Megalodesulfovibrio gigas DSM 1382 = ATCC 19364: one gene and its partner. Each later gene encodes a partner of the first gene's protein in a complex. Links are inferred from orthologs where the notes say so. Each region holds a gene or a part of one and is shown on either strand. Other genes may lie near its edges.

Region 1 (5,264 bases):
AGCACCACCCCGAGCCATTCCGGAATGCCCATGGCCGCCAGATCCGGCACGGCCAGGGAGGGCAGGATGCTGCCGTCGAACACGTGCCCGATGACGCCCGTGAAGAACTGCAGCACCAGAATGTGCACCAGGTAAATGCCGTAGGAACAGGCGGAAAGGGACAGCAGCCACCTGGTCCCGACAGGCGAGAACCGCCATGGAGCCTGCCGGAACAGCAGGAAGCAGGCCACCCCCGACGCGATGTGGAACGGCGAGAAGTGCTGGAAGTACACGTTATCCTCGCGCAGGGCCACGAAGGAGTGGAGGTACTGCAGCCACACCGTGCCGGCCACCCCGGCCGCCAGGATGAGCGCCAGCAGCGGCGTCCAGCGGCGCGAGGGCACGGGGCCGGAATACAGCAGCCAGCCCAGCACCACATACCCCACATACACGGAGATGAACTCGTCCGAGAACTTGTGGTACAGCGGCATGCCCCACGCCGCCAGACAGGCGAAGTTGAGCACATGCAGGCCAAAGACCACCCCCACCAGCCACCAGCCCAGGCTGCGCTGCCGGGGAATGTCCAGGGCGCGCAGGAACGGCAGCGTGATGTACACGCCAAGCAGCATGTACATGTACCACATGTGTCCTTCCATGGTGATGGTGGCCATGCGCTTGAAGAACGTGGGCAGGAAGATGGTGGTATCCATGGTGAAGTGGTTGCGCACATAATAGATAAAGGACCACGCAACCAGGGGAATCACCAGCTTAGGCAGCCGTTTGCGATAGAATTCGCCGGGGTTTGGCTCCTTGGCTGCCGCCCGGGGCGAAAGCATCAGCGCCCCGGTGATCATCAGCAGGGACGGGATGTTCAAAAACGCGATGGCCGTGATGGTGGTGGCCGTGAACCAGCGCACGGGCATGTCCGGATAGTTCAGCAGCACGGCAGCCGCATGGGCGATGACGGCAAAGTAAATGCTCAGGCACCGCAGCACGTCCAGCCCGAGCTGACGGCCCGGGGCAGCGGCAGCCTGGGCAGGAGGAGAAGACAGGACGGCACTACTCGTCATTGCGTCGTACTCGTGGCGTCCCGTACTAGGCCAGGGATTCCGGCGCCAGGGGCTGATGTTCTTCCAGGTCGTACATGCCATGCATGGCAAAGGACAGGGGATACTGCGGCACCTGGTTGAAGCGGATGAAGCCGATGGATTTGCCTTCCGGCATGGCGGAAAGGGGCGGCATGCCCTGGGGCACGGGGAAGTTCATGGGGCTGGCGTTCACGCTGGCCATGCGGTCGGCGTAGCGATCCTTAAAGTATTGGATGATGGCGTCCACCTCGTCCCGGGTAAAGGCTTCCATCACCACCAGCTTGGTGCGTTCGGGATCGGAATAGACGTCGGGATGCATGGGGTCGCCCACCACGTCATCCCATTCGTAGCTGTCGCGCTCGGCCTCGTCGAGTTCGGGCTTGAAGAGATGCACGTCCACATCGCGGCGGCCCTTGAAGCTTTTGATGACGGCGGTCATGACGTAGCAGCGCGGAATGCGCGGCGGGATGGGCGGATCGTAGATGTTGATTTCCATGATGGATGCTTCCTTTGGTCTGGGCGTTTGGTTTCAGGTGCTGTACGTGATTTGCCGCCGCCTGGGAAGAGTAGCGGACGGGGATGCCTCGTGATATAGGCCCGGCATGGAGCAGCCCTTCGTCATATCCAGCGTCTTTTCGCCCCAGGGAGACCAGCCCGAGGCCATCGCCCAGCTGGTGGCCAACCTGCAGGCTGGTGTCAAGGATCAGGTGCTTCTGGGCGTCACCGGCTCGGGCAAGACCTTCACCATGGCCCAGACCGTGGCCCGCGTGAACCGGCCGGCCCTGGTGCTGGCCCCCAACAAGACCCTGGCCGCCCAGCTGTACAACGAGTTCCGCTCCCTGTTCCCAGACAATGCGGTGGAGTATTTCGTCAGTTATTACGATTACTACCAGCCGGAAGCCTACATCCCGCAGTCCGATACGTACATCGAGAAGGACTCGTCCATCAATGACGAGATCGACAAGCTCCGCCACGCCGCCACCCATGCCTTGCTCACCCGGCGCGATGTGCTCATCGTGGCGTCGGTCTCCTGCATTTACGGCCTGGGCTCTCCGGAATACTACGCCCGCATGCTCATTCCCCTGGAGGAAGGCCAGCGCCTGCGCATGGATGACCTCATGGCCCGCCTGGTGGAAGTGCAGTACGAGCGCAACGACATCGACTTTCATCGCGGTACCTTCCGCGTGCGTGGGGATGTGCTGGAAATCATCCCTGCCTACCACCACGAACGCGCCCTGCGCCTGGAATTTTTTGGCGATGAGCTGGAGACCCTGAGCGAGGTGGATCCCCTGACCGGCGAGATCCTGGGCCGGCTGCGCAAAACCGTGGTCTATCCTGCCAGCCATTACGTGTCGGACCGCGACAACCTCGCCCGCGCCGTGGGGGATATTCGCGTGGAGCTGCAGGAACGGCTGGCCGAGTTCCAGCGCCAGAACAAGCTGGTGGAAGCCCAGCGCCTGGAGCAGCGTACCATGCTCGATCTGGAAATGATCGAGGAAATGGGCTACTGCAACGGCATCGAGAACTATTCCCGCCACCTGGACGCCCGCGCCCCGGGCACGCCGCCGTCCACGCTGCTGGATTATTTCCCCGAAGACTTCATTCTGTTCATCGACGAATCCCACATCGCCGTGTCCCAGGTGGCCGGCATGTTCAACGGGGACCGCTCCCGCAAGTCCACCCTGGTGGACTTCGGCTTCCGCCTGCCCTCGGCCCTGGACAACCGGCCCTTGAGTTTTGAGGAGTTCCAGGCGCGCATCGGGCAGACCATCTACGTCTCGGCCACGCCCGGAGACTACGAGCTGCGCCAGAGCCAGGGCGTGGTGGCGGAGCAGATCATCCGTCCCACAGGCTTGGTGGACCCGGAACTGCTTGTCCGGCCGGTCAAGGGACAGGTGGATGACCTGCTGGGCCGCTGCAAGGAGCGCATTGCCCGGGACGAACGCGTGCTGGTGACCACCCTGACCAAGCGCATGGCCGAGGATTTGACGGCATATTTCACCAAGATGGGTGTGGCCGCCCGCTACCTGCACTCTGATGTGGATACCCTGGAGCGCGTGGCCATCCTCCAGGCCCTGCGCAAGGGCGAATTCGATGTGCTGGTGGGCATCAACCTGCTGCGCGAAGGGCTGGATCTGCCGGAAGTCTCCCTGGTGGCCATTCTGGATGCGGACAAGGAAGGCTTTTTGCGTTCCGCACGGTCCCTCATCCAGACCTTTGGCCGCGCCGCGCGCAATGTGGCCGGGCTGGTGGTGCTATATGCCGACAGGATCACCCCCTCCATGCAGGTGGCCATGGACGAGACCGAACGCCGCCGCGCCCGGCAGGTTGCCCACAATCAGGCCCATGGCATTGTGCCGCAGTCCGTGCGCAAGGAGGCGGAAAATGTCCTGGACGCCATCCACGCCCAGGCCCGTCAGCGTGAGCAGGACGGCGGCAAGTCCCGCCGCGGCCGCGGCAAGGGCCAGCCCGGCCAGCCCGGCCAGCCGGAAGCGGCCCAGGCAGCCCCGGCCCCCCTGGCGGCGGAAGAAGCCGCCCTCTACGGCGCAGACCCCAAACGCGCCGCCAAGGAAATCAAGATCCTGGAACGCCAGATGCGCGAGGCCGCCAAGGAGCTGGAATTCGAACGCGCCGCCCAACTGCGCGACCGCATCAAGCGGCTGCGTGAACTTCTGACCGTCGCCGAGTTCTCGGACGTTCCATGAAATCCATCACTCCTCCGGACCTGCGCTACAGCAGGCTGCACGCCCGTCTGGGCGAGTTCTGGCCCATTGTCGCCGGCTCTGCGGCCCTGGCCATCATCTTCGCCACATCCGTATCGTTCTACATGTCCTTTGAGGAGTGGGACTTCTGGGACAGCTTTTACATGACGGTCATCACCCTGTCCTCGGTGGGGTTCCAGGAGGTGCGGCCGCTTTCGCAGGAGGCGCGCATCTTCACCTCGTTCCTGATTTTCGGCGGGGTGGGCAGCTTTGCGTTTCTGGCCGGCTCCGCCGCGCAGTTGCTGGTGGAGGGCCGCATCAATCAGCTTTTGGGGAGACGTCGCGTGCAAAAGGCCATCGACAGGCTGGAAAATCATTTCATCATCTGCGGCTACGGCCGCATCGGCTCCATCGTGGCCCGGGAGATCATGCGCGAAGGCCACCCGCTGGTGGTCATCGAGCAGGATCCGGACATCATCAGGCGTCTGGAGCTGGACAACGTGCTGCACCTAGCCGGGGATGCCACCTCGGACGAGCTGCTCCTCGCCGCGGGCCTGACCCGGGCGCGCAGCCTCATCACCGCGCTGACCCAGGAAGCGGCCAACGTGTATGTGGTGCTCACGGCCCGCCAGCTCAACCCGGATATCGTCATCGTCTCCCGGGCGGATCAGGAGTCCCACATCTCCCGCCTGGAGCGCGCCGGGGCGGACCGCGTGGTCCTGCCGCACACCATCGGCGGCCTGCGCATGGCCCAGAGCGTGCTCAAGCCCTCGGTGGTCAACTTCATCGACATGGCCGTGCAGGGCGGCCTGGATCTGCAGATGGAAGAGCTGCGCATCGGCCCGCACTCATCCCTCATTGGCAAGAACCTCATCGAAAGCCAGATCCGCCCGCGCTTCAACCTCATCATCATCGGCATCAAGCACGCCGACGAGGAAATGCGCTTCAACCCCGCGCCAGATGCCGTCATCAATGTTGGAGACCGATTGCTGTGCATCGGCAAGCCGGAGAACTTCTTGCAAATCCAGGAAATTTTATAGATGGCGGACGGCTTTTTCAAACAGGCCGACCCGGCGGTGGTCATCCTGCATTATGGGGATCCGGCCGTCACCGCCCGGCTGCACCGCCAGTTGAGCGGGCAGGGCGAGCGCTGGCGGGACCGGCTGTTCGTCCTGGACAACGCCTCCCCCCAGCCCTGGCCCAACGCCTGGACCCGCCTGCCCGAGAACCGCTACTGGGCCGGGGCCCTGGCCTGGACCCTGGACGCCATGCAGGCCCAGGGCCGCACGCACGTGTGGTTTCTGAACAACGACCTCTGGTTTGCCGCCGCCGGCATGGTCCTGGATCAGGCCTGGCAGCGCCTGCACGCCCTGGAGACACGCAGCGGCCAGGCCATTGGCGCGTATTCCCCGGCCGTGGTCCGGCATCCGTACCATCGGCAGATGGTGCAGGATCCTGCCCGGCAGTTCCGCCGCGTGCTGCTCCTGGATGGCGT
Region 2 (4,111 bases), 2.4 Mb from region 1 along the record:
GCGCGCCCATTCCACGACGCTGCCTGACTCCCTGTTCCCGCCATCTTGCCCTCCTCGCACACGGTGCGGCCGCTGTACGGCATGGAGTCTACCCTGTTGAACAATTCCGCTACCCTGCAGCGCACGTGCACACGTGGTCCAGCCATGCGTCTACAGGATGCGCCATGTAACGGGGGGCAGGGCTTATTCCAGTTGTGCCGCAATATCCACCAAAGATCAAGAAAAATACTTGCGGGACTATATACCACAGTTTTATCAGCAGAATTCTTGACCCCATGCTCCGCAGCTGGCATCCAGAAGACCCGGGGCGGGCCTTGCGCCCGGCTGCCCCCGGCCATCCCCACAAGAAAGGCTGTATTCCCCTTGATCGATTACCAATCCCATCTCAATCCCGCCCAGTGGGAGGCCGTGCGCACCGTGGACGGCCCGGTGCTGGTGCTGGCCGGCGCAGGCAGCGGCAAAACGCGCACCATCGTCTATCGTCTGGCGTACATGACCCAGCAAGGCGTCCCGCCGCAGCGCATCCTGCTGCTCACCTTCACCCGCAAGGCCGCCCAGGAGATGCTCCACCGCGCCGGCCAGCTCATGGGTCATGGCCCCGCGGCACTGCACGGTGTGCAGGGCGGCACCTTTCACGCCTTTGCCTACAGTGTGCTGCGCCGCACGCCGCCGCCAGGCTTTCCGGACCGCTGCACCCTCATGGACCGCAGCGACGCCGAAACCGTGATGCGGGAGATCAAATCCACCGCCGGCCTGGGCAAGGGCGACCGCTCCTTCCCCAAAACCGGCACCATCCTGGACCACTATTCCAAGGCCCGGAACAAGGAACTGCCCCTGGACGAAGTGGTCAAGCAGGAGAGCTTCCACCTCATCCCCTATGCAGGGGCCATGCAGCAGTTGTGCGACGCCTATGCCGTTTTCCGCCGTGAAAAGGGGCTCCTGGATTATGACGACCTGCTCTTTGGCCTGGAATCCCTCTTTCGCCACGATCCCGAGACCCTGGCCCGCTGCCGGGAGCGCTTCAGCCATGTGATGGTGGATGAGTATCAGGACACGAACCTGGTGCAGGATCGGCTGGTGACGCTCCTGGTCGGCACGGGAGAGCCAGGATCCATGGGCGGCAACGTGATGGCCGTGGGGGACGACGCCCAGTCCATCTATGCCTTCCGCGGAGCAAACATCTCGAACATCCTCACCTTTCCAGATCGCCACCACGGCACGCGGCTCATCAAGCTGGAGCAGAACTACCGTTCCACCCAGCCCATCCTGGATCTGACCAACGCCATCCTGTCCCAGGCCCAGGCCCAGTTCCGCAAGCAGTTGTTCAGCGACCGCACCGACGGTCCCGTGCCGCGGCTGGTGCGCCCGCTTTCGGACCGCACCCAGGCCCAGATCGTCTGCGAGGAGATCATCCGCCAATGCGCTGCCTACGGGCCGGAGCAGGTGGCCGTGCTCTTCCGCGCCGGCTACCACTCCTATCACCTGGAAGTGGCGCTCAACCGCGCCGGCGTGCGCTTTCGGAAGTACGGCGGCCTCAAGTACACCGAAGCCGCGCACATCAAGGACGCCATGGCCTACCTGCGCGTGGCCGTGAATCCCGCAGACATGCCTTCCATGCATCGCATCCTGGCGCAGGTGGAGGGCATCGGCCCCAAGACGGCCGCCAGCCTGTTCAACGCCCTGATGGCCGGGGACGCCAAGACCGTGGCCAAACTCACCAAAAAGCACCCCCAGGCCGCGGACATGCTGGCCCTGCTGGACCGCCTGCGCGCCGCCCCGCCCAGGCCGGTGCCGCTGCTGGAACAGATTCTCGAATTCTACCAGCCGATTCTGGAACGCCTGCACCCTGACGACCATCCCCGCCGCCGCACCGGCCTGGAAGAGCTGGTGCAGATTGCCGCGGGCTACGAGGACGCCGGACAGTTCCTGGCCGATCTGCACCTGGAGAACCCCGAGCAGCCCGAGGCCGAAGGCGGGCCCGCGGTCTGCCTCTCCACCATCCATTCGGCCAAGGGCCTGGAATGGCGGGCGGTGCACATCATCGATCTGGTGGAAGACCGCTTCCCCTCCCGCCAAGCCCTGCTCAAGGCCGAGGACTTCGAGGAGGAACGCCGGCTGCTGTACGTGGCCTGCACCCGGGCCCGGGACGAGTTGTCCCTGTATGTGCCCACGTCCATTTACAAGCGCGGGCAGAACATCTCCGAACCGGCCACCGCCAGCCCGTTCCTGCGGGAAATGGGCGTGCACGTGTTCGAGGAATGGCGCGAGGGCTACAACGGCATGCTCTCCAAATGGGGCGGCATGGCCCGGGAACCGGGATCGACGCCAGCGGCCCCGGCCAAGGCCCAGGCCTCGCCACCCTGGCAACCGTCTGCGGCCGTGCCCAAGGCGCCGCCGCCGGTCTCCCAGGCGGCCCAGCCCGCACCGGGGGATCTGGGCTGGTGCCGGCACAAGGTCTTCGGCCGCGGCAAACTGGTGCAGCATCTGCCCCCGGACAAATACCGCGTGAACTTCCCCAGCTTCGGCCTCAAGGTGATCCTGGCGGAATACCTGGAGCGGGAGGAATAGGAAAAATTTCCCTTGAGAGGGACCCTCGGGGGAAAACCTTTCTAAAGAAAGGTTCTTCCCCCGAACCCCCTTTNAAGGTTTCCCCTCTCGCAAAAAACATTTTCTCAAAATCAGCATGCTCCGGCCCGGCGCGGGCGGCCCGTGGTTGGCGGATGACGCCGCTGCCCGGCCGGTGTACCATGCCGGCAGGAGGAATGCGCATGGTCCCCTGCTACATCTGCCGCACCCCCGTCGTTGCCGGCTGGATCTGCGGCCCGCCCCCGGCGGCGGATCGCTACAAGCTCGGCCTGTGCCGGGCCCACGACACCCCGGTCAACCGCGAAACCGTGCTCGCCGCCTGGGAGCGCACCATCCAGGAAGAGCTGCGCGCGGCCACGGCCGGTTTGGCCCAGGCCAGCGCCTGGCACGACGTGACCGTGCAGTTTCTGGACGGCGGTCACCTGACGTTCACATGCACCAGCTATCATATTGACCGGGACCAGGACACCCTGGTGTGCCGGGTGAACGATGCGCTGGAGTTCATCCCCCTGCAGCACGTGCGACGCATCCGGGCCGTGCCCAGGCAGGAGGGACCGGAAGGAGCGCCGGAGCGCACGACCACCACCACCACTCCCCCGGCGGCCCCCATTGCACCTGCGGCGTCGCCTCCCGTCGCCCTGCCCTCGCGTTGAGCCGCGCCCAAGGAGTTTCGCCGTGTTGCCCCTCATTCAGTCGTCCTATTTTCAGAACCTCATCAACGGCTTTCCCGACGGAGTGATCATCTTCAACATCGACGGCGTGGCCTACGTGGCCAACGCCACGGCCCAGCGCCTGCTCGGGCTGGAGGAGCGCCACATCCTCGGGGCCCATTGGGATGCGCTGTTTGCCGCCCAGTCTGGCAGCGCGCCCCTGGCTGCGGCCCTGCATGCCTCGCGCGACGCCGCACGGGACATGGCCATGCATGGAGCGGATGAGCCGGCGCAGCAGCCCCCCGCCCATGCCGACTGGACCCGCCCGGACGGCCAGATCCGTCATCTTTCCGCCACCACCTCGCATATTGTGGAATACGGCAAGCTCTTCGGCATCCTCCTGGCCCTGACCGACGTGACCCATATTTTCGAGATGCACGCCCGCGAACGCCGCATGCTGAAGGAGCACCACGCCCTGGAACAGGAGCGCGCCCGCAGTCTGGAGCACTTTTCCATGGCCGTGGCGCATCAGATCCGCAACCCGGTGATGACCATCGCCGGGTTCTCCCGCCTGCTCCTGCGCAAGGCAGCGCCGGAATCCAGCCAGCACGAGCAGTTGCAGGCCATTCTGGACGGCGGCGTGCGGCTGCATGCCATCGTCCAGGCCGTCAGCGACTTCACCGCCCTGCAGGTCCGGGACATGCAGCCCGTGGAGCTGGGCCAGTGCTGCCGGGCAGCGCTGGAGCTGGCGCGCGGGGAGTGCCCGGCGCCGGTGGAATGGATGGTCGAGCTGCCCGAACACGCCTGCCCTGCCGCGGGGGATTCCGCCCTGCTGACCCAGGCGGTCCTGGAACTGCTGCACAACGCCGCCGAAG

The links. The genes of interacting proteins can lie anywhere in the genome.
Region 2: the proteins of uvrB (region 1) and DGI_RS02530 are in contact, whole or in part, in a crystal structure (PDB 7EGT), measured with the Thermus thermophilus proteins. The link is inferred for Megalodesulfovibrio gigas DSM 1382 = ATCC 19364 from one-to-one orthologs. Residues at the interface, in WP_096411307.1 of Thermus thermophilus: Glu23, Leu25, Arg26, Asp27, Gly28, Glu29, Arg30, Phe31, Arg55, Glu326, Asp327, Phe328, Glu379, Ser382, Gln383, His398, Gly400, Arg401; in WP_096412145.1 of Thermus thermophilus: His654, Arg656, Phe657, Gln666, Asp668, Glu669, Lys680, Arg681, Leu682, Ser683, Lys685, Tyr686, Ala687.

Annotation. Positions count from the first base shown.
Region 1 is NC_022444.1:2,945,168-2,950,431, reverse strand. What follows is about bases 1,233-4,220. They hold uvrB (excinuclease ABC subunit UvrB), read left to right. Parts: upstream 1,233-1,669; coding sequence 1,670-3,772; downstream 3,773-4,220. Other genes in these bases: DGI_RS12895 (potassium channel family protein), read left to right, coding at 3,769-4,220; DGI_RS12905 (hypothetical protein), read right to left, coding at 1,233-1,563. Also shown: DGI_RS12910 (acyltransferase), read right to left, coding at 1-1,049; more of DGI_RS12905, read right to left, coding at 1,075-1,232; more of DGI_RS12895, read left to right, coding at 4,221-4,809. UniProt on the Escherichia coli protein: The UvrABC repair system catalyzes the recognition and processing of DNA lesions. A damage recognition complex composed of 2 UvrA and 2 UvrB subunits scans DNA for abnormalities.
Region 2 is NC_022444.1:575,476-579,586, forward strand. What follows is about bases 1-2,965. They hold DGI_RS02530 (ATP-dependent helicase), read left to right. Parts: upstream 1-363; coding sequence 364-2,568; downstream 2,569-2,965. Other genes in these bases: DGI_RS18645 (hypothetical protein), read left to right, coding at 2,769-2,965. In the rest of the region: more of DGI_RS18645, read left to right, coding at 2,966-3,239; DGI_RS02540 (two-component system sensor histidine kinase NtrB), read left to right, coding at 3,262-4,111. UniProt on the Escherichia coli protein: A helicase with DNA-dependent ATPase activity. Unwinds DNA duplexes with 3'-5' polarity. Translocates on single-stranded DNA with 3'-5' polarity. Initiates unwinding more efficiently from a nicked substrate than double-stranded DNA.